2 regions of the Oceanimonas sp. CAM02 genome follow, and region 1 is predicted to be linked to the other one. Evidence: predicted binding sites of a transcription regulator. Region 1 holds the regulator's gene; the other holds the start of a gene.
What was found. The regulator MetJ, encoded in region 1, represses methionine synthesis genes. The targets are predictions, from matches to a motif close to AGANNTCTAGANNTCT.

Region 1 (11,991 bases):
CAGTGCATTTCAATTTTGCCTTTTTCTTCAATCAGCTCCATGGCTTCATGCTGGCCTACCTGCAGCAGGGCCTGCTCGCACTTTTCTTTTGAGCAGGTGCACTGAAAACTGACCGGCTGCGGATCAAATACGCGCACTGCCTCCTGATGATAGAGCCGGTACAGTACTTCCTGTGCGTCCAGCTGCAGCAGCTCTTCTGCCTTTACCGTGCCGGTCAGTGCCTCCAGATGTTCAAAATCCTGCTGTTGTCCTTCCGCTTCGCTGGGCAGCGACTGCAGCAGCATGCCGGCAGCGGCCTGATGATCGCCCTGCAGGCCGGTAAACAGCCAGATGCGGGTGGCCAGCTGCTCCGACTGAGCAAAGTAGTTCTCCAGGCTGGCGGCCAGTGAGTTTTCGTTCAGCTCGACTATGCCCTGATAACGTTCGCCGTTTTCCGGGGTAATGGTAATGGCGATATAGCCGGTGCCCACCAGATCGGCCAGCCGCTCACTGTCGGGCACTGTGCCCTGCCAGCGGGCCACACCGCGCATTTGCTGGTGATGGTTACCGTTAATTACCGCCAGGCTGACCGGGCCGTCACCCTGCAGCTGCACTGTGATATGGCCCTCAAACTTGAGCGTGGCGGTCAGCAGGCTGGTCGCGGTCAGCAGCTCGCCCAGCAGCCGCTGCACCGGCACCGGATAGGCCTGGCCGGAAAGCACCTGCTGAAAACTTTGCTGCAGCTGCACCAGCTCGCCGCGCACCTGATAATGGTCGAACAGATAACGATGAAGTTGGTCGGGTTTGTTCATCAAAATAGATCCTGTCTGGGCTCAGTGGCCCTGCTTGATTTTGAGCAGGGTGCGTCTTTCTTTTTTGTCGGGCCTGCGCTCCGGGCTTGGGGCAAACTGACTGTTGAGCTTGCGTGCCCTGGCATTATGCTCTCGTTGCGCCAGGCTGGCTTCGGTTTCACGGTACAGCTGCTGGGCCAGCTCTGCCTTGCCGCGCTTGTCTGACAACGCCTGTACGATCACTTCCCGTTCATCGTGGCCCTGACGCAGCCGGATGGTGGCACCGGTTTCCACCTGTTTGCCGGGCTTGGTGCGCTGGCCGTTGTAGTGCACCTTGCCGCCATCGATCATGTCTCGGGCCAGACTGCGGGTTTTGTAAAAGCGCGCGGCCCACAGCCACTTGTCCAGCCGCACGATATCCGTTTTTGCGTTCATGGTGGTTGCCCCGGTCAAAATCGAATATGTAATTATATCAGATGACCCCCTTTGGCATACAAGACAGGACCAATTCACATTTTGTGATCAATCTGCGGCAGACGTTGGCGGTCAGTTGCGATAACCTCATACAAGGGCGATTTTAAACGGGACCGGCCATGACCGACGACAAACAGAAGCCAACCATTTTGCATACCGAGCTGGTGGCAGAAAGCCGCCTTTTTCGGGTTGAATCTGTGCACCTTCGTTTCAGTAACGGCGTTGAGCGCATTTATGAAAGAATGCGCGGCGGCGGACGCGGTGCCGTTATGCTGGTGCCCATGCTGGATGACAACACCATTTTACTGATTCGGGAGTACTCTGCCGGGACGCACAGTTATGAACTGGGTTTTCCCAAAGGGCTGATCGACCCCGGAGAAACGGCTCTGGAAGCCGGCAACCGGGAGCTGATGGAAGAAGTGGGCTACGGTGCCCGCACCCTGATACCACTCAAGCAGGTAAGTCTTGCCCCCGGCTATTTTGGCAGCCGTATGGATATTGTGCTGGCCCGGGACTTGTATCCCGAGCAGCGTGAAGGTGATGAGCCGGAGCCGCTGGAAGTCGTTCCCTGGCCTCTGGAACGGCTGGGTGAGCTGATGGCCCGGCCTGACTTTTCGGAAGCCCGCAGCATCTGTGGTCTGTTTTTGTTACAGGACTGGCTTAACAAAGAGGAATAAGCATGGATACCTGTGCCCTGCTACCGGGTGTAAAGGCGGCAGCCCGAGAATCCGGCAGATTAATTCTGTCTATGTATAACAGTGGCCGTTACATCGCTGAAAATAAAGACGACGACAGTCCGGTAACTAGTGCCGATCTGGCGGCTCATGATTATCTGAACCGTGCCCTGCGGGAGCTGGCGGATATTCCGGTGCTGTCGGAAGAGGGCGGAGATATTCCGCTGGCAGAGCGCAATGCCTGGCCCCGTTACTGGCTGGTGGATCCGCTGGACGGCACACAGGAGTTTATTGCCGGCAGTGGTGATTTTTCTACCATGATCGCTCTGGTTGAGCACGGCAGGCCGGTACTGGGGGTGGTGTACGGGCCTGTGCATGATGTGATGTATTACGCGGTACGGGGGCAGGGTGCCTTTAAAGAAGCCGGCGGCGAAATACGCCAGATTCATGCCCGCCACTACCGGACACAGGTGAACAGCCTTTGTATTACCATCAGCCGGCGGCAAAATGTGGAGTGGGTGCGCTCCCGCCTGACCGATAAGCTGGATTACCGGCTGGTGCCACTGGGCTCCAGTTCGCTCAAATCCTGTCTGGTGGCGGAAGGAAAAGCCGATTTGTATATGCGCATCGGCCCCACCGGTGAGTGGGACACAGGGGCTACGCAATGCATAGTGGAAGAAGCCGGCGGCCGTATTCTGGACCTGGGGCTGGAAAAGCTCAGTTATAACCAGCGCGACAGCATGATTAACCCGAACTTTATTACCCTCGGAGATGAAAGCCTGCCCTGGCAGGAGATATTAAAGCCTGAAGCGAACTGAAAGCTGTCAGCCATAAGCTGTCAGCTGTAAGTGGTGGTGTTAGTGAACCCTGAGCTGTGCCTGCAAATGACTGTGAATAGGCAGGCACAGCTCGGGGACTTCAGACTGCTCTTGGCTGCTGACAGCTTACCGCTTATGGCTGTGTCTTAGTCGTCCTGCCCGAAGTCTTCAATTTCCAGACCCAGGGCGGTCATGATTTCCCGTGCCTGAGCAGGGATCTGATCGGGTACATCTTTACGCAGGTCGTCGTCCTGAGGCAGGGGCTGGCCGGTGTAGGCATGCAGAAAGGCCTCACACAGCAGCTCGCTGTTGGTGGCATGACGCAGGTTGTTGACCTGGCGGCGGGTACGCTCATCGGTCAGCACTTTCAGCACCTTCAGCGGGATGGAGACGGTGATTTTCTTGACCTGCTCGCTTTTCTTGCCGTGCTCGGCGTAAGGGCTGATGTAGTCGCCGTTCCATTCAGTTTTCATTATGCACCTGCGTTCGGAAATGATTTTCCGGCGAATTGTAACCCCTGCATTTTGTGTTGGCAATCCAACAGCAAAGCCTTATAGATGTCTAGGTGGCTTGACGGCTTATTTTGTTCGAGTTACTGTGCCTTCCTCAGAATTGTGTTTCAGGCTGCCGTGTGCAAAGGAGAAGGACATGCCAAATTACAAGACTCAGACTCACGCCGTTCGTACCGGCCTTGAGAGCGACACGCAGCATGGCGCCGTAGTGCCGCCCATTTATCTGACCAGCACCTTCACCTTTTCCGATTTTAATGAAAAGCGTCAGTTTGATTATGCCCGCTCCGGTAACCCCACCCGCCAGACCCTGATCGACGCCCTGACCCATCTGGAGGAAGGGGGCGGTGCTGCCGTGACTGCCAGCGGTCTGGGGGCCATTAATCTGATTGTTACCTCACAGCTTAAACCCGGAGATCTGCTGGTGGTGCCCCACGACAGCTACGGCGGCAGTCAGCGGTTGTTCAACTCTCTGGCCGCCAAGGGACTGTTTGAACTGGCCTATGTGGATCAGACCGATGCCGCCGCCATGGCTGAAGTGATGGCGCGCAAGCCTCGTATGCTGTGGATTGAAACACCTTCCAACCCCTTGCTGCGGGTGGTGGATATTCAGGCGCTGTGTGCCGCCGCCAAAGAAGTGGGTGCCCTCACAGTGGTAGACAACACCTTTTTGTCACCGGCGTTGCAGCAGCCGCTCAAGCTGGGTGCCGATCTGGTGCTGCACTCCACCACCAAATACATTAATGGCCACTCTGATGCCATTGGCGGTGCCGTGGTGGCTGCCGACGCCGGCCTGGCAGAAGAGCTGCGCTGGTGGGCCAACTGCCTGGGGCTGACCGGTTCAGCGTTTGATAACTACCTGACCCTGCGCGGCCTGCGTACCCTTGGAGTGCGTATGCGTCAGCACTGCGAGAACGCCGAGGCGCTGGTGGCATTTCTGCAAAGCCAGCCAAAAGTGAAGGCGGTGTATCATCCCAGCCTGCCGGGCAATCCGGGCCATGAAGCCGCCGCCCGCCAGCAAAAAGGCTTTGGTGCCATGCTCAGTTTTGAGCTGGATGCAGACGAAGCCGGCATGAAGGCATTCCTGCATGAGCTGCAGCTGTTCTCCCTGGCCGAGTCGCTGGGCGGCGTAGAAAGCCTGATCAACCATCCTGCCACCATGACCCACGCTGCCATGACCCCGGAAGCTCTGATTGAGGCGGGCATCAGCCAGCAGCTGCTGCGGGTGTCGGTGGGTATTGAGGATAGCAGCGATCTGATCAAGGATCTGGAAAACGCATTTAAGGTACTCAGCAAGTAAATGACTATTCTTGAGCCCGAGCCCGGCGCACACCGACCGGTACACAAGTTTGGCGGCAGCAGCCTGGCCGATGCCGCCTGTTTTCACCGGGTAGCCGGCATTATTCATCAGCTGCAGCAGCCTGACGCCCTGATAGTGGTCTCGGCACCGGGTAAAACCACCAACCGGCTGATTGAGCTGCTCAATCTGTTTGCCAGCGGTGATACCGCCGCGCCCGAAGCCCTGGCCGGCCTGCATGCCTTTCAGCGCCATCTGATAGCAAGCACGCTGCCTGCCGAGGCGGCGGCCCCTTTGCTGGCGGCTCTTGGCGAAGACATTGTCAGCATTGCTTATGTGCTTGAGCATGACCGGCTGGATGACTATCAGCGCGGCTATATTCAGGCCTTTGGTGAGGTCTGGTCATCCCGCCTGCTGGCCACAGTGCTGCAGCAGCAGGGAGTAACTGCACACAGTCTGGATGCCCGGCGTTTTCTGCGGGTATCGGGTACGCCGGTGCAGGTGGAAGAAGACGAGTCCCGCCGCCTGCTGGAACACATTCTGGCCGAGCACCCGCAGCAAATGCAGGTGGTGACGGGCTTTATTGCCGCCGATAAAGAGGGCCGCACCCGGTTGCTGGGGCGCAATGGCTCCGACTTCAGCGCCACTCTGCTGGGCGCGCTGGCCGACAGCTCTCATACCACTATCTGGAGTGATGTGCCCGGTGTGTTCAGTGCCGATCCGCGACGGATTCCCGAAGCTCATCTGCTTAAGCGGCTGGCGCTGGCAGAAGCTGCCGAGCTGGCCCGGTTGGGCTCGCCTGTGCTGCACAGCCGCACCCTCGGTCCGGTGGCGGCCAGCCGCCAGCAACTGATGCTGCGCTGCAGTTATCACCCTGATGACGGCCACACCCGCATCGAGCGCCGCCCGCGCCGGGAACAGGGTGCGCGCATTGTGACCGCAGTGGACGATACCGTGCTGGTGGAAATGACCATTTCCGACCGTTATCAGGAGCGGGTGGATGCCCTCACTGACTGGCTGGGCAAGCGTGGTCTGGCACCGCTGGCCTGCAAGCGCCGGCCCGACCGTAAACTGTGGCAGATTGCCTATACCCGTGAGCAGGCGGAGCAGGCCTTTCTGGTGTTGCGGGATCATCAGCCGGCGGGTGGCTTTGAAGGGCTGCAGCAGCGTGAAGGCTTTTCGCTGGTGGCGCTGGTAGGCAAAAATGTGACCAGCCAGGCCGAGCAGTGCCTGCAATTTTATCATGCCCTGAACGAACAACCGCTGGAGTTTATTCAGCCGGCTAAAAATGGCCTGAGTCTGGTGGGTGTGGTGCGCAAAACCGCCCTGGATCCTCTGTTGCTGCGGTTGCACCAGAGTCTGTTCAGCCGGCCCCGCCGGGTGGGAGTGCTGTTGTTTGGCCGGGGCAATATCGGCAAGGCCTGGCTGCGGCTTTACAAAGAGCAGAAGGCACGGCTGGAGCAGGAGCTGAACCTGCGCCTGACCCTATACGGCGTGTTTGATACCAAAGGGGCCATGCTGGCCAGCCAGGGTGTGGAAGCAGACACAGCGCTGAATAACTTTCAGCCCCAGACGCTGGTATGGCCCGACTGGCTGGAAGATCTGGAAGAGCACGGCTTTGATACCATGGTGGCACTGGACTGCACCGCATCAGAGAGTCTGGTGCAGTATTATCCGGCCATGGTGCAGCAACGCATTCACCTGATTGCGGCCAATAAGCAGGCCGGCGCTGCCGACTCGGGCTTTTATGCCACCCTTAAACAGGCGCTGACCGAGCACAGGGTCAAGTTTCTCAGCAACGCCACTGTAGGTGCCGGCCTGCCGGTGCAAAGCAGCCTGCATCAGCTGCGCCAGTCGGGCGAGCAGATTCGTGCCATCAGCGGCGTGTTTTCCGGCACCTTAAGCTGGTTGTTTCAGCATTTTGACGGCAGTCAGCCGTTTTCCGAGCTGCTGCTGCAGGCCTGGCAACAGGGCCTGACCGAGCCGGATCCCAGAGACGACCTCAATGGTCAGGATGTGAAGCGCAAGCTGGTTATTCTGGCCCGAGAAGCGGGCTTTGATCTGGATCCGGAGCAGGTGAAGGTGGCCAGTCTGGTGCCCGAGGAACTGGCGGCACTGAGCAAGGAAAGCGCGCTCGATGCCCTGCATCAGCTTGATGAGGCACTGGCCGAGCGGCTGGCAGAGGCCCAGCATCAGGGCGGTGTGCTGCGCCATGTGGCCCGTTTTAACGCCGACACCCATGAAGCCTGTGTGGGGCTGGAAGTTGTGCCCGCCAACCATCCCTTTGTGCCCCTGCGCCCCGGCGACAATGTGTTCGCCATTGAAACCCGCCACTACCGCCAGAACCCCATGGTCATTCAGGGCCCGGGAGCGGGCCGGGAAGTCACCGCCGCCGCCGTGCAGGCGGATTTGTGGCAATTGCTGGCAGCGCTGTAACCATCAACCCCACCCCAACCCTCCCCTTGCCAGGGGAGGGTGTCAAACCAGTCCGCTCAACAGACAGATACAACTTTTTTACGATTTATCTCCCAGTTTATATACAACTGCATTTGTTTTTTCTATCGAGATGTTATTTTGAACCAATAATATTTTGATGAACGAAGGGCGTGTCCGCCCTTGTGCAGGAAGCAAACATCATGCGTTTTACCCTCAAGCAATTGCGCTACTTCGTGGTGGCTGGTGAATTCAGCAGTGTCACCCGGGCGGCCCAGGAGCTGCACGTTTCCCAGCCCTCCATTTCCTCGGCCATTCTGCACCTGGAAGAAGTCACCGGGCTGCAGCTGTTTGTGCGCCACCATGCTCAGGGGCTGTCGCTGACCCCCTCGGGGCGGCAGTTTATCGTCAAGGCCAAGCAGTTGCTGGGCCAGGCAGATGGTCTGGCCCATTACGCCACCACCCTGGGGCAGGACGTGGCCGGCTCGCTGCGCATTGTGGGCTTTCCCACCTTTACTCCCATTCTGGTGCCCGGGCTTATTCGTCGCTTTAACGACATGTATCCGGCGGTCAATGTGCAGTGTGACGAAAAATCCCAGCAGGACGTGATCCAGGGACTGCACGAAGGCCGCTACGAGCTGGCGCTGACCTACGATCTGCAGATACCGTCCCATATCGAATTTGAGCCGCTGATGGAATTTCCCCCCTACGCGGTCATGTCTCAGGATCACCCGCTGGCAGACCGCGATGAGGTGTCGCTGCAGGAGCTGGCGGAGCATCCCATGGTGGTACTCGACTGGCCCATGAGCCGGGAATACTTTTTCTCGTTGTTTCTCAGTCAGGGAGTGGAGCCGAACTTTGCCTTTCAGGCCAAGTCCATGGACATGGTGCGTGGCCTGGTGGCCAACGGTTTTGGCTATTCGCTGTTTAACGTGCCGCTGATCAACACTCAGGCACTGGACGGCCGAGGCCTGACCCATGTGCCGGTAACCGGTGAGCTGCGGCCGCTGCGTATGGGGGTGGCCCGGCTGGCCCAGTTCCGGCTTACTCCGGCGGCGGAAGCCTTTATCGAGGAGCTGACCAAGGAAGCCAAGCAGCTGTCCGACACCGTGTTTACCGACAGCCGTTTTTACCGCAGCCTGAAATAAGCCGGTTATTGAATAGGTAAAATTTATGAAAACGAAATGATAAATATATTTTACATATTCAGGGCGGTTTTTTAGGCTGAGTGTTCCGGGCGCAACGGCGCCCACTGAGTTTTTGAGAACAGGGAGAGGTGGAATCATCATGGCAGCACAGCAAAAGTCATACTGGCTGGACAAGCTCGCAAATACCGAGCTGAGAACGCAGGCCTTCATCAACGGCGCATTCGTTGCCGCCGCCGACGGCGAGACCTACGACATCGTCAATCCCGCCACCGGCGAGACCGTTGCGGCCATTGCCGCCTGTGGTCAGGCTGAAGTGGACGCCGCCGTGGCGGCCGCGCGCAGCGCTTTTGAATCCGGTGTCTGGTCCGAGGCGTCCCCCCGGGAGCGCAAGGCCGTGATCAAAAAGCTGGCCCAGTTGATCCTGGACAACACCGAGGAGCTGGCGCTGCTGGAAACCCTGAACGTGGGCAAGCCCATTCAGGACTCGCTCAATATCGATATTCCCGGCTCGGCGGCCTGCTTTGAGTGGTACGCCGAAGCGGCCGACAAGCTCTACGGCGAGGTGGCCCCCACCGACGGCAACAACATTGCCACCATTACCCGAGAGGCGCTCGGTGTGGTGGCGGCCGTGGTGCCCTGGAACTTCCCGCTCGATATTGCCGCCTGGAAGCTGGCACCGGCCCTGATCAGCGGTAACTCGGTGATCCTCAAGCCTGCCGAGCAGTCGCCGCTGACCGTCCTGCGTCTGGCCGAGCTGGCCAAAGAGGCCGGCCTGCCCGATGGCGTGCTCAATGTGGTCACCGGCGACGGTCAGGTGGTGGGCAAGGCGCTGGGTCTGCATCAGGATGTGGACTGCCTGGCCTTCACCGGCTCTACCCGGGTCGGCAAGCTGTTCATGGGCTATGCGGCCGAGTCCAACATGAAGCAGGTGTGGCCGGAAACCGGTGGCAAGAGTCCCAACCTGATCTTTGCCGATTGCGATCTCGACGATGCGGTCGACAATGCCATCAACGGTATCTTCTTCAATCAGGGCGAGGTCTGCTCGGCCAACTCCCGTATTCTGATCGATAACAGTATCAAGGCACAGTTTGTCAACAAGTTTCTGGCCAAGGCCAAATCTCTGAAAGTCGGTGATCCACTGGAGCCGGATACGCAGGTGGGCGCGCTGATAGACGTTAATCACGCCGAGCGGGTACGCGCCTGCGTGCGTCAGGCTCAGGCCGAAGGCGCCCGCCTGCTGGCCGGTGGTGAAGGCGAGTCCGGCACCACTCGCATGGAGCCCACCGTGTTCGATGAGGTCACTCCCGATATGACCATTGCCCGAGATGAAGTGTTCGGCCCCGTGGTGGCGTTGATCGGCTTTGACAGTGAAGAGCAGGCGGTGAGCATTGCCAACGATTCCATCTATGGTCTGGCCGCCTCGGTATGGACCAATGATCTGAGCCGGGCCCATCGGGTGGCGCGCAAACTGCGGGCGGGCACCGTTTCGGTCAACACCATGGATGCCCTGGATTTCAGCACGCCTTTTGGCGGCTACAAGCAGTCGGGCTTTGGCCGGGACCTGTCCCTGCACGCCCTCGACAAGTTCACTCAGCTCAAGACCTCCTGGGTGAAACTGAAGTAACCCTTCCGTTTTTTTAATTCCGTCACGGCAGTACTACTTGTTGTTTCCGCCCCGGCCTGCCGGTGGCGGTTTTTTTGTGCCCGCCAACCAGATACAAAAATGCCGGGCAAGCCCGGCATCTTGTTAAGGAGGCAGTCAGGAGTTAAGCCTGCTGACGCACCATATTTTGCGGTGACAGGATCTCGGCCAACTGATCGTTGCTCAGCAGCTGCTCTTCTTGCACCAGTTCGGCCACGCCTTTACCGGTCAGCAGCGCCTTGCCGGCAATGCGGCTGGCATTGTCATAACCGATATGAGGCACCAGAGCGGTGACGATGCCGATACTCTGTTGCACGTGGCGGTCACACTGCTCACGGTTGGCGGCAATGCCACGAATGCACAGCCGGTCCAGCATGCGAATGGACTTGCTCAGAATACGGCAGTTATTCAGCAGGTTATAGATGATCAGCGGCTCCATGGCATTGAGCTGCAGCTGACCGGCCTCGGCGGCCAGGGTGATGGTGGTGTCGGTACCCATTACCTGAAAGGCGGTCTGGGTCATGGCCTCGGGGATCACAGGGTTGACCTTGCCGGGCATAATGGAAGAGCCGGGCTGCATGGCGGGCAGATCGATTTCATTAAAGCCGGTGCGCGGGCCGCTGGACAGCAGGCGCAAGTCATTGCTGAGTTTGGACAGCTTTACCGCCAGCCGCTTGAGGGTGCTGGAAAAGGTAACAAAAGCCCCCATATCATAGCTGGCTTCAATCAGATTACCCGCCTGAGACACCGGCAGGCCGCTGATGTCGGCCAGCTCGGTCACGGCAATTTCGCCATAACCGGCGGGAGCATTAATGCCGGTGCCGATGGCAGTGCCGCCCAGGTTCACTTCGCACAGCAAAGCGCAGGCGGCATTGATGCGGGCTTCTTCTTCCCCCAGGTTATAGGCAAAGGCGTCGAACTCCTGACCCAGGGTCATGGGCACGGCGTCCTGCATCTGAGTGCGGCCCATCTTGAGCACATCGGCAAACTCTGCGCCCTTGGCGGCCAGGCTGTGCTGCAGCTCTTTTACCGCCAGCTTCAGGCCCTGAGCGGCTTCAACTATGGCAAGGCGGGATGCGGTAGGGTAAACATCGTTGGTGGACTGGGAGCGGTTAACGTCGTTATTGGGGTGCAGATGCTGATATTCGCTTTTGGCAAAACCCAGTCTGGCCAGACCCAGATTGGCAATCACCTCGTTGGCGTTCATATTGGTGGAAGTACCGGCACCGCCCTGAATCAGGTCAACAATAAATGCTTCGTGGTGCTCGCCCCGCAGCAACTGGGCACAGGCGTGCTGAATGGCATCGGCTTTTTCATCGGTGAGCAGGCCCAGGCGGTGGTTGGCGCGGGCGGCGGCGGCCTTAACCATGGCCAGAGCGCGGATTAGTTCGGGAAAGTGGCTGATGGGAACGCCGGTAATATCAAAGTTCTGCTTGGCGCGCTGGGTCTGGGCACCATACCAGGCCTGGGCCGGTACCCGTTGCTCGCCCAGAGAATCCTTTTCAATGCGAATTCCTTCGGTGTTTTTCTCTTGTACCACTGTGGTTTCTGAACTCATTTTTTACCTCGGTTTATGTAATTCATCGGCATTCAGCACGATAAGAATGAAGGCCGGCACGAAACGCTCAAGGGCGGATTCATGCCGGCCATGTTACAAGCAAGCAAAGCGGCTGGCGACCTCTCTTCAGTCAGCCTGCATCATGGCCGCAGCCGGTTGTCCGGCCTCGGCCCGGCGCAGGGCGTAAAGGGCATAGAGGCCGGAGACCAAGGTCAGCAGCACGGCGGCGGCGACGAAATAGCCCAGAGTACCATAGCCGCCCAGGTCAAAGGCATAGCCCGCCAGTGCCGGGGCCACGGCGGTACCGGCCATCACGGCGGAGCCGGCGGCGGCGGCAATGCGTCCCTTGGTGTCGGCCACGCTGGCCAGGGCCATCATGCAGCTGTAGGTAAAGAAGTGGGCGGTGGACCAGAGCACCACTATGGCGGTGTAAACCGGATAACTGTCGGTCTGAGTGACCATATGGGTGATCACGCCGCTGGCGACAATCCCCAGTACCAGCAGGGTGCCCCGGCCCAGATATTTGCCGGCCCACAGCAGGATCACCGGGCCCAGCAAGGAAGTGGTGCCATGAATGCCAAACAGAAAGCCCAGAGAGTCGGGGCTCATGCCGATGCGGCTGGTGCCAATGTGTTCGGCGAAGACCCACACCATGGTGTCACGAATAA
Region 2 (11,991 bases), on a different contig from region 1:
TTGTGACGCGGTGTACTCATAGCGCTAGCCCCATGGCCTTGAGGTGGCCGGCGACTTTATCGCTTAAATCTTCCACTGCTTCAGTCAGCTCGGGCAATGGCTGGCTGTAGCGCTCTTCCAGTTGTTTTACCCGGTTGGCCAGTTGCTGGGTGACCCGCTCCACCTCACTGGTAATGGCACCCTGCAGGTGGGCCAGCCATTTGTCCTGCACCATCAGGGTTTTGATGGCGTTGTCATCCAGCTTGCCGTACTGATTGAATACCGCCTGGTCGAGCGCATCCTGGGCGTCTTTCAGTGCCTTTTTGGCACTGGCCTCGGCGTCAAACAGTTTTTTCGCCTGTTTGAGCGCGGTTTTTTCTTCCGCATCGGTGGCGAGCTTCTGGCGGGCGGTCACGCTGGCCTTAGTGACCTTGTCCTTGTCGTTGAGGGCGTCACTGAGCAGGCCGTCATCATTGCTGTTGTCCTCAATAAAGCTTTCCAGCGCTTGCGTGGCAGTGTCGAGCTCCGCTTGCAGCGCATCAAGTTGCTGCTGCTCCTTGGCAAAGTAACGGGCGGTGATCAGCGCAGGCGGAATAAGCTCGGCCTTGTACTTCACCTTGTTGATGACGAGATCCGGGGTTTCCTTCAGTTTTTCGCCCTTGGCGGCCACCAGCTTGCGCAGCACTCTGCCCGCGGGCCAGCCGTCCTGCACCAGCACATACACATCGTCCTGCATTTCTTCGGTCCAGTAGTCCATCAGCAGCTGATACACATCGTATTTGCTGAGCAGCGGCAGGTTGGCGTAGCGACTGAGCAGGTCTTCCGACAGTTCAAAAATCAGCTCCTTGGGGCTGTCGCCTTTGGCGATTTCTGAAAGCTTGGCGTCCTCGGCCCATTGGGTAAAGGGCACCAGGCTGCGCTCGGCAAATGCCTTGAATTCGTCGTGGGCCAGAATGGTGCTTTTCACCTCGGCCGCACTCACCAATGCCTGGCTGTAACCTTCTCGCGCCGGCGCAAACAGGGTGGCACGCAGGCTGGGGAATACTCGCCAGTAATCGGCCAGGGCATCGATATCCCGGTTGGGTATGCCCCCTTGCAGGTGGGCAGACAAGTCGTGCAAGTCTTCCGGATCGCTTGAGTCAATGTAGCGGGGAATGTTCAGGTTATAGTCGTTGGCCACAATTTCACTGAAGGGCACGTTGCGGCTGAAGCGCGGCAGCTCAATGCCCTTGGTGAACACATCCACAATTTTATGAATGTCCTGGCTACGCAGCCGGTTTTTGTTGCCGTCTTTAATAAAACCCTTGCTGGCATCCACCATAAAAATGCCCTGCCCGGCCTCGCCTGCCCGGCTGCGGGCATGGGCTTTGTCGAGCACGATAATGCAGGCGGGAATGCCGGTGCCATAAAACAGGTTGGCGGGCAGGCCGATAATGCCCTTGATGTAGCCCTGTTTGATCAGGTTTTCCCGAATGCGGGCCTCGGCGTTACCGCGAAACAGCACACCGTGAGGCAAAATCACCGCGCCCTTGCCGTTGCTGTTAAGGCTTTTGAGAATATGCAGCAAAAAGGCGTAGTCGCCGTTTTTCTCCGGTGGCGTGCCCCATTCAAAGCGGCCAAATTCATCATCTGCCGGGTTCAGGCCGCTGGTCCAGTTTTTGTTGGAAAACGGCGGGTTGGCCACGGCAAAGTCAAAGGTCTTGAGCTGGCCGTTGTCTTCCTTCCACTGAGGCGCGCTCAGGGTGTTGCCCTTCCAGATCTTGGCGGTGGCGTTGTCGTGCAAAATCATGTTCATGCGGGCCAGAGCGCTGGTGGCGTTATCCATTTCCTGACCATAGATGGACAAGCCTCTGGGGGCTTCGTCGCTGGCTTTCAGCAGCAGCGAGCCAGAGCCGCAGGTGGGGTCGTATACCGTGGCTTCCTGAGAGGTGTTCTTATTTATGCCCACCACCTTGGCCAAAATGCGCGATACCTCCGACGGCGTATAAAACTGGCCCTTGCTCTTGCCGGACTCGGTGGCGAAGTGGCGCATCAGGTATTCGTAGGCATCCCCCAGCAGGTCGTCGCCTTCTGCCCGGTTGGCCGAGAGGTCAATGCCTTCAAAAATGCCGATGAGCTTGGACAGCCGGTCAATCATGTCCTTGCCCTTGCCGAGCTTGTCTTCGTCGTTAAAGTCGGCCACATCAATCACGCCCTTGAGATCGTTCTCTTGTGCCAGAGCGCTGATGATCTTGTTGATCTTATCGCCGATTTCCTTGTCGCCCTTCAGCGCCACCATGTCGTCAAAGCTGGCACCCGGCGGCACTTCAATCATGGAATAAGGGTTGTCTTTGGCTTTATCGGACACGTATTTCATGAACAACAAGGTGAGCACATAGTCCTTGTACTGGGAGGCATCCATGCCGCCGCGCAGCTGATCGCAGCTGGCCCAGAGGGACGAATAAAGCGCCGTTTTTTTAATGGCCATGGAGATCCTTGAATACAAAACAGGCTCGCGATGGCTAAAAAGCAGGCAAGCCGATGAAAATAAGATGTGGCCAAACAGTATGCCCAAGGGGGAATGCTGAAACCAGCCTTACTGGCAGTACAAACGCTCAAGCGATACAGTAGGCACCTGGTTATTCATTGACATCAAGCGCCACATATGAGGTATTACCTTTCGCTGACTGCCCGCCTGAGCATCTTGTTCAGCCTGACCATGCTGACCATCTGGGGGCTGGTGAGCCTGGTGCTGATGCAATCGCTGGAGCAGCATTTTGCCCGTCAGGACCAGGATGACCTTCAGGGCAAGATAGTGCTGGTTAAAAACCTGCTGGTCAGTCAGTGGCAGGATGGTCACGCCGGCTGGGCACAAACACAAGCTCGGCTGCGTACTGCGCTGTCGGGATACAGCGCCCATAGTGTGCAAATTACCACGCCCGACGGTGCCCTGCTGGTAGATACTCGGCAGCAGGCAAGCTGGCACCGGGCTATGCCGCCGGTCAGTACCCTACCCCTGCTTGAAAGCTGGACAGAAAGTGGTGTTCAGTACCGCAGCGTGACCGAGCGGTTCGCAAGCACCACACTGCCCGGGCCGGTGCTGATCCGTGTGGTCATGGATACCCGTTATCACCAGCACTTTATTGAACACATCAAAACCGGTCTGCTCTGGCTGACCGGTGGCATTGCACTGACCTCCATCCTGCTGGGCTGGTTTGCCTCACGCACCGGGCTCAAGCCATTGCATTCCCTGGCCCGGGTGTCTACCCGCATTAGCGCCAGCCAGCTTGATCACCGCCTGCCGGAGCAGAACGCCCCAACAGAGCTGCTTGAACCCATCAAGGCCTTTAACAGTATGCTGGACCGGCTGGAAGACTCCTTTCGGCGGCTTACCGACTTTTCTTCCGACATTGCTCACGAACTGCGTACCCCGGTTAACAGCCTGATGATGCAGACTCAGGTTGCCCTGAGCCAGACCCGCACCGCAGACGATTACCGGGAAGCCCTCTATGCCAACCTGAACGCAGCCGAGCGGTTAAGCAGAATGATCAATGAAATGCTGTTTCTGGCCAAATCCGATCAAGGCCAGCTGGCCATGCAGTGCATGCACCTGGATCTGGCGCAAGAGGTGGATGAGCTGATGGATTTTTTTGAGCCACTGGCCAGTGAGCAACAGGTAGCGCTACAGCGCCTGGGCCATGCTCACCTGTGGGGAGACAGAGCCATGGTGCAGCGAGCCGTCAGCAATTTGCTGAGCAATGCCATTCGCTACACCCCGGCCCAGGGTACGGTTCTCATTACCCTCACCGATAACGCCAAAGGCATAACGGTGGCCGTGGCCAACCCCGGGCCGCCGATCCCGCCGGCCCAATGGTCACGATTGTTCGATCGTTTTTACCGGGCAGACAGTGCCCGCCAGCCGGCCACCGAAGGCACCGGGCTTGGGCTGGCCATCGCCAAGGCCATTGTGACCGGCCATGGCGGTACCCTGACGGTACACTCCGACGAGCGGGAAACCTGTTTTACCATGAGTTTCCCCGCACAGTCCTTTGCCAAGGCCTAGTCGATGCCATGCCGGCGCTGCTGCTCGCGCACATAGTCAATAATGGCGCTCACCTCGTCACGGCTGACACCCGCTACCGGCGGCATATCGCCAAAGCGCCAGTGATGAGCGCGCACACCGTTGGCGGCGGCCCGGTAAAAGGCCTCGTCACCATGGTGTGACGGCTCGTACACCCTGTGAATAAAGGGCGGTCCCTTGGGGGTGCCCCTGAGATCGGCGCCGTGACAGCTGGCGCAATACTCGCCGTAGGCTGCCTTGCCCTGTACCGAAAATGCCCGGTCGTGAGGCATGTCCCCCCACATTTGGCTGCCACCCATCAGAAAATGACCGGCGATCATGGCAAGCAACAGCAGGGCCAGGGCACCGCCAAGCCAAAGCATCCAACGAGCGGAATCAGATGACTTGCTCATGTCCTGCCTCCTTTTGTTCCAGCCTGTTATTGCATGACCTTAACTTGCCCTGTCATGCCCGCTTCCATGTGTCCCGGAACCAGACAGGCAAAGTCCACGGTGCCGGCCTGGTCAAAATGCCAGATAAGGCCGCCTCGCTGCCTCGGCTTCAGACTCAGCATATTGGGCTCGGCGTGCTGCATATGGGGCATTTCACGCATCATCTCGGCGTGCTCCTTCAACATGGCCAGGTTGCCCAGCACCAGCTCGTGATTGAGTTTGCCGGCATTTTTCACAAAAAAGCGCACGGTTTCGCCCGCCTTCACCTCAATGGTGGCCGGGGTGAAACGCATGTCATCGCTCATCTCTACCGCTATGGTACGGCTGACCTCGGCCGGCTGGCCGGGGCGACCCACGCCATGCATGTTCTGCTGCATGGCGGCGGCATTGTGGCCATCATGATGACCGCCATGCTCACCGGCAGCCAGCGCCAGACCGGGCAACAGCGCCAGCATTAAAACGGACAATGTGGTTTTCATGGGTATTGCTCCTGATAAATAAAAAATAATGTCGGCAGCTTAAAACCAGAACCTGACCCCGGCTACCCAGCGATTTTCCTGCGTGGCCTCGTCTTCTTCTCTGAGTTGATCAGCGCGCTTCCCAAGAGCAGTCTGCCATTCCCAGCCCACATAGGGCGCAAACTGCCGACTTATCTCATAGCGCAACCGGGCACCGGCCACCAGATTCGACAGCCCCCGACCTTGACCACGCTCTACGTCGTTGCTGCCATAGGCGGTGAGCTCAATGGCCGGCTGCAGCACCCATCGTTGCGTCAGCAACAATTCATATTCGGCTTCCAGTGCCAGCGCGGTCTGGCCGTCGTCGCCCAGGTAGGCGGTGGCGTCCAGCTCCAGCCAGTAAGGCGCCAGCCCCGACACACCGGCGGCCAGCCAGCCCTGATCCGGGCCGTGCCCTGTGTCGTAACGTACCCCCAGATCGCTGTTCCAGAACCCGGTCAGGGCATGGCGCCATAACAGCTCGGTGCTGGCTTCCGTTAAACGGCCATGTTCAATATCGCCTTCTGCTTTTATTACCGCCCGGTTGTAGTCCCGGCCGGCCCAGGCTTCCACCTCGTAAGCCAATATCTGTTCATCGCCGTTATCCACCCTCTCCAGCCGGTCGGCCAGCACACCGTAGAACCAGTGCTCGTCCGCCAGTTTAAGCTGGCGGGGCCCCGGCAGCGCGTAGGGGCCCTCGTCCAGGGTGAAGCCTCCGGAGTAGGCATGAGGGTCCCGGGCATCGACCGGCGGCTGGCCGCCCTGCATTTGCATATCGCCATGATCCATTTGCGCCATGGCCGGCAGCGCCAGCACGCCCAGAACCGCGCTCGCTATTGTTGTGAATTTACTCATGACACCACCACCATGCGGAACATGCCCGCATCCATATGAAACATCAGATGACAATGCCAGGCCCAGCGGCCAAGCGCATCGGCGGTGACCAGAAAGCTGACACGCTGAGCCGGCTGCACCGGTATGGTGTGGCGGCGGCACAAAAACTCGCCGTCGGGGCTTTCCAGCTCGCTCCACATGCCGTGCAGGTGCATGGGATGGGTCATCATGGTGTCGTTGTGCAGAATAATGCGCACCCGTTCGCCATAACTCAGGTGAATGGGCGTGGAGCCGCCAAACTCGACGCCGTCGAACGACCAGGTGTAACGCTCCATGTTGCCGGTGAGATGCAGCTCAATTTCCCGCTCCGGCGGGCGTGAGTCCATGGGGCCACCGGGCGTGTGCAAATCTGCCAGCGTGAGCACCCGCCGGCCGTTGTTGCGCAAGCCCACGCCGGGGTCATCGAGATTGGTGCGGGGCATGTCCACCCGCATATCCACGCTGGGGCCATATTCGGTGCGGGCATGACGGACTGCCTTGCTGGCCGCGGCCAAAGCGCCGGCCATGGCACCGTGATCCATGGCTCCATGATCCATACCGGCCATGTTTTGCATGGCACCCTGGCCCATGGCTGAATGATCCATACCCGCCATTCCGTTCATTGCACCGTGGTCCATGGTGCCCATCATGTCGGTCATGGTCAGGGATTGAGGTTCATCCAGTGGCGGCACCGCCGCACTCAACCCTTCGCGGGTGGCCAGGGTGCCTCGCGCATAACCGGTTCTGTCCATGGCCTGAGCAAACAGGGTATAGGCCTCGGCGGTGGGCTCCACCAGTACATCGTAGGTTTCACCGGGGCCAAAGCGGAATTCATCCACTTCCACCGGCGTTACATTCAGGCCATCGGCCTGCACCACGGTCAGCTTCAGACCGGGAATGCGCACGTCGTAAAAGGTATTGCCGGCCCCGTTGATAAAGCGCAACCGTACCCGTTCACCGGGTTGAAACAGTCCGGTCCAGTTGCCTGCCGGTGTGGTACCGTTCATCAGGTAGGTCAGGGTTTCGGAAGACAGATCCGCCAGATCGCTCGGGCTCATGCGCATTTCATTCCACATTTGCCGCTTTTCCAGTGCGACATTCAGCCCGCCTCTGGCCATGTCCTGAAAAAAATCCACCACTGTGGGCTGATTAAAGTTGTAGTAATCCCCCTGGTTTTTGAGCTTGCCAAACACCCGCATGGGGTTTTCATCGGTCCAGTCCGACAACAGCACCACATGCTCCCGCTCGGCCTTGATGGTGTCGGCATCGGCCGGCTCTACAATCAGGGCACCATACATACCGGTCAGCTCCTGCATGCCCGAGTGCGAGTGGTACCAGTAAGTGCCGCTTTGCTCCAGGGTATAGCGATAGGTGAAGGTTTCACCGGGCGCAATGCCGGCAAAGCTGATGCCGGGCACACCGTCCATGTCAAAAGGCAGAATGATGCCGTGCCAGTGAATGGAGGTAGGCTCCTTGAGCCGGTTGGTGACGCGAATGGTCACCGTATCACCCTCGCGCATGCGCAAGGTCGGGCCCGGAATGGAGCCGTTAATGGTGGTGGCCATGCGGGTTTTGCCGGTGAAATTGACCGGGGTTTCGTCGATCACCAGATCGAATTCGGTTCCGGACAGCTCGGGTACATGGCCCGTTATGGTGGTAGGCACGGGGGATCGGGCCGAGGCTAGCATGGGTGCCAGCCCCAGCACCACGCCACCTGCTGCCAGCCCCTGCACAAAACGCCGCCGGGGCAGATTGTTTGGCTGTGTCATCGCCTGTTTCTCTTTGCTGCTTGTCATGCTCACAGCATAGAGAGGCACACCTGAAGCCAACATGACAGGCAAATGACAAAATTGTCATCTTATGGTGACAAAGCCATCAGCCAGGGCCGGCGCGCTTGAGCCGCTTCTGCTCGTGCGCCATCATGACCCTATTCCTTTGTCACGGAGCCGGAACTGATGAAACTGCTGATCATTGAAGATGAGCAAAGCACAGGAGACTATCTGCAAAAAGGCCTGCGTGAGGCTGGCATGGTGGTGGATCTGGTGCGTAACGGCCTGGATGGCCTGCATCAGGCCAGCGCCGAGCCTTATGATCTGCTGGTGGTGGATGTGATGCTGCCGGACCTTGACGGCTGGCGTATTGTGGCGGCGCTGCGCGAACAGGGGCAGACAATGCCGGTATTATTTCTGACCGCACGGGACAGTGTGGAAGACAGAGTAAGAGGTCTGGAGCTGGGGGCCGATGATTACCTGGTCAAGCCCTTTGCTTTTGCCGAGCTGCTGGCGCGGGTGCGCAGCCTGCTGCGCCGGGGCGCTCCCCGTCAGGATGAACACAAGTTGCAGGTGGCCGACCTGGTGTTGGACTTACCGCGCCGCCAGGTTAGCCGCGCTGGCACGTCTATTCACCTTACCAATAAGGAATTTGCGCTGCTGGAGCTGCTGGTACGCCGGCAGGGAGAAGTACTGCCCCGCTCGTTGATCGCCTCTCTGGTGTGGGACATGAACTTCGACAGCGACACCAACGTGATTGATGTATCCATACGCCGGTTGCGCGGCAAGATTGACGACGGTTTTGAGCCACGGCTTATTCATACTGTGCGGGGCATGGGCTACACCCTGGATACAGAAAGAGGATGCTGATGCATCCTCTTTAATCATTAACCCAGCAGCTCGTTGCGCACTATGGCGGCACCGGCGCTCAGGGCATTGAGCTTGCCTCTGGCCACCGCGCGGGCCAGGGGGGCCATGCCGCAGTTAGTGCTGGGGTAAAGCTTGTCGGCATCCACAAACTGCAGGGCCTTGCGCAGGGTGTCGGCCACCTGCTCAGGCGTTTCAATGGCGTTGGTGGCCACATCAATGGCACCCACCATCACCTTTTTGCCGCGAATAAGTTCAATCAGCTCCATGGGCACATGGGAGTTCTGGCATTCCAGTGACACTATGTCGATACTGGACTGCTGCAGCCGCGGGAACACTTCTTCATATTGCCGCCACTCGGAGCCCAGCGTTTTTTTCCAGTCGGTGTTGGCCTTAATACCGTAGCCGTAACAAATGTGCACGGCGGTCTCACACTTCAAACCTTCAATGGCACGCTCCAGGGCGGCAATGCCCCAGTCATTCACTTCATCAAAGAAGACGTTAAAGGCCGGCTCGTCAAACTGAATAATGTCCACGCCCGCCGCTTCCAGCTCTCTGGCTTCCTGGTTGAGAATTTTGGCAAATTCCCAGGCCAGTTTTTCCCGGCTTTTATAGTGACCATCATAGAGGGTATCGATCATGGTCATGGGGCCGGGCAGCGCCCATTTAATGGGTTTGTCGGTCTGCTGGCGCAGAAATTTGGCGTCTTCCACAAACACCGGTTTCTGACGGCTCACCGCACCCACCACAGACGGCACACTGGCGTCGTAGCGATCACGGATTTTAACGGTTCTGCGCTGTTCAAAATCCACCCCGTCGAGGTGTTCAATAAAGGTGGTGACAAAGTGCTGACGGGTCTGCTCGCCGTCGCTCACAATGTCGATGCCGGCGGTTTGCTGCTCCTGCAGCGATACCCGCAGCGCATCCTGCTTGCCGTCGATCAGCTCCTGCCCTTCCAGCTTCCAGGGTGACCAGAGAGTCTCGGGCTGGGCCAGCCAGGACGGTTTGGGCAGGCTGCCGGCGGTAGAAGTAGGTAATAATAACTGGGTCATCATAAATTCCGTTTCTGTTCTCGTTAATTATCAGGCCCTTTTATCAGGGCCTTGTTTTATTATCAGGCGTAGTTGGCAGACCACTGTTCCAGAATGTCCTGATAAGGCTTGATAAACACGTCTTCAGCAAATTTGCCCTGTTTTTTGGCCAGCTGGCTGCGCTCTTCTCTGTCATACACAATGTGAGTGACGGAGTGATCGACGTTTTGCAGATCCGGTTTATAGCACTTACCGGCGCTGGCATTGGCATTGTAAATTTCCGGCCGGTAGATTTTCTGGAATGACTCCATGGTACTGATGGTGCTGATCAGCTCCAGATTGGTGTAGTCATTGAGCAAATCGCCAAAGAAGAAAAAGGCCAGCGGAGCCACGCTGCCGGGCGGCATAAAGTAGCGCACCTTAAGGCCCATCTTCTTGAAATACTGCTCGGTGAGTGACGACTCGTTAGGCAGATATTCCACGCCCAGAATGGGGTGCTGGTTTTCAGTCTGATGATAGGTCTTGTTGTCTGACACACTCAGGCAGATCACCGGCAGCTTGGCAAAGTTCTGTTTGTAGGCGTCAGACTGCACAAAGCTTTTGAACAGCTTGCCGTGCAGATCGCCAAAGTTTTCCGGCACGCTGAAGCCGGCCTTGCCCTTGTTGTGCTCCAGCAGCAACACGCTGAAATCATAATCACGCACATAAGAAGAAAAGTTATTGCCCACTATGCCTTCAATGCGCTGCTTGGTCTTGTGGTCAACAATGTAGGTTTTCAGGATCTCTATGGTCGGAAAGCGTTCGGCATCGGTATTGATGTCGAGATCAACCGAGATAATTTCCAGCTCAACAGAGTAACGATTGGCGTTGGGATTGTCCCAGTTTGCCATGGCATTAAACCGGTTGTTGATCATGGTGAGGGCGTTGCGCAGGTTCTGCTGACGGCTCTCTCCCCGGGCCAGATTGGCAAAGTTGGTGGTAGCACGAGTGCTGTCTGCAGGTTGGTAGTTTTCGTCGAAGGCGATGCTGTTCACCGAAAATTTGAAATCGTTACTCATGATTTTTATCCCTTTGTCCCGCAATGAAGTTTGTATTCTGTGTGCAGCACCGGATGTCCAGACATCCAGAGCTAAGCGATGAGTTAAGTTATACAGACTCAATTACATGAACAAAAATGATTTAATTTCATCAATAAATGAAATTATTGCATGAGTTGCTCAGGCTATACCCTGAGCCTGAGTGATAAAGTCACTCAAATAGCTGATGTGCTCCTCACCCTTGCGCACGCCCAGAAAAATCTGCTTGTTAATGCCCTGCTCACCAAAACGCAGGCTTTTAATGGGCATTTTTTGGGCAAACTCGTCTACCAGCCAGCCCGGCAGCGCGCTGACGCCCCGGCCCGCTGCCACCATCTGCAGCATGATTTCTGTGGTTTCTATGGTTTTGTGCCTTTTTACCGTACATTTAGCCGGATTTAAAAACTGGCTGAAAATATCCAGCCGCTCGGGCTCTACCGGATAGGTAAACAGCACTTCGCCGGCCAGTTGCTCGGGCAACACCGCAGCCTGTGCGGCAAGCGGGTGGCTTGATGCCACCACCAGCCGGTGCTCATAATCAAATACGGGAATAAAGCTCAGGCTGGGTTTGTAGAGAGGATCGGGCGTGACCAGAATATCAATTTCAAAACTGTGCAGCGCACCCAGGCCACCAAACTGAAACTCCTGTTTAACGTCAATATCGACGTTGGGCCACTTTTCCAGATAGGGTTCAATCACTTTCAGCAGCCACTGGTAGCAAGGGTGGCACTCCATACCAATGCGCAGCGAGCCCATCTCGCCGGTGGCAATTTGCCGCAGCAAATGCTCTGTGTGTTTGAACTGGGGCAGCACGCGGTTGGCGAGCGTTAAAATTTGCTCGCCGGCATTGGTCAGGCGCAGGCTTCGGCCCTCTTTTTGCCACACCGGCGTTTTTAGCTGGCCTTCCAGCTTTTTTATGCTGTGACTGAGGGCCGACTGCGACAAGTTTAACGACTCAGCAGCCTGAGTCAGGGTGCCCTGCTCTTTAATGGCCGCCAGCACTTCAAGGTGAAAACGTTCCAGCATGTGCAAGCTCCGCGCAAAAGTCATGAATATAATTCATGACTTATCAAAAATATACGCGGCGAGGCAGCCGGAGCGAGATAAGCGTGGTGAACAACAAAAACAGCGCTGAGATCCACAGACAGGCCTGCAGGCCGGCACTGCCCTGCCCCGCCAGCTGAAACACAAAGCCCGACAGCAAGGTGCCAATAAGCCGGCCCATGGCGTTGGACATGTAATAAAACCCCACATCCAGCGATACGCCGTCACTGCTGGCATGGCTGACAATCAGGTAGCTGTGCAGAGACGAGTTCACCGCAAACACCACACCAAACAGCAACAGACCACCTATCAGTACCCAGGCCGGGCTCAGGCCGTTCATCAGGCCCAGCGCCATGGCGGCAGG

Region 2: a site for MetJ is predicted at 10,617-10,632, ahead of R0I78_RS12605 (DUF1852 domain-containing protein). Genes of this name have one in related genera too.

What each region holds. Positions count from the first base shown of each region.
Region 1 is NZ_JAWJBK010000024.1:15,946-27,936, reverse strand. Features, by position in the region: gene hslO (Hsp33 family molecular chaperone HslO) at 1-791, opposite strand, end outside; gene hslR (ribosome-associated heat shock protein Hsp15) at 813-1,205, opposite strand; gene nudE (ADP compounds hydrolase NudE) at 1,364-1,921, shown strand; gene cysQ (3'(2'),5'-bisphosphate nucleotidase CysQ) at 1,924-2,736, shown strand; gene metJ (met regulon transcriptional regulator MetJ) at 2,883-3,209, opposite strand; gene metB (cystathionine gamma-synthase) at 3,385-4,545, shown strand; gene metL (bifunctional aspartate kinase/homoserine dehydrogenase II) at 4,546-6,978, shown strand; gene R0I78_RS07460 (LysR family transcriptional regulator) at 7,179-8,123, shown strand; gene R0I78_RS07455 (aldehyde dehydrogenase) at 8,263-9,747, shown strand; gene R0I78_RS07450 (aspartate ammonia-lyase) at 9,890-11,323, opposite strand; gene R0I78_RS07445 (MFS transporter) at 11,450-11,991, opposite strand, start outside.
Region 2 is NZ_JAWJBK010000033.1:116,112-128,102, reverse strand. Features, by position in the region: gene R0I78_RS12650 (YhcG family protein) at 1-20, opposite strand, end outside; gene R0I78_RS12645 (type I restriction-modification system subunit M) at 17-2,446, opposite strand; gene R0I78_RS12640 (heavy metal sensor histidine kinase) at 2,624-4,021, shown strand; gene R0I78_RS12635 (cytochrome c) at 4,018-4,431, opposite strand; gene R0I78_RS12630 (cupredoxin family protein) at 4,458-4,949, opposite strand; gene R0I78_RS12625 (copper resistance protein B) at 4,989-5,822, opposite strand; gene R0I78_RS12620 (copper resistance system multicopper oxidase) at 5,819-7,609, opposite strand; gene R0I78_RS12615 (heavy metal response regulator transcription factor) at 7,796-8,479, shown strand; gene R0I78_RS12610 (methionine synthase) at 8,497-9,528, opposite strand; gene R0I78_RS12605 (DUF1852 domain-containing protein) at 9,591-10,565, opposite strand; gene R0I78_RS12600 (LysR family transcriptional regulator) at 10,725-11,609, opposite strand; gene arsJ (organoarsenical effux MFS transporter ArsJ) at 11,653-11,991, opposite strand, start outside.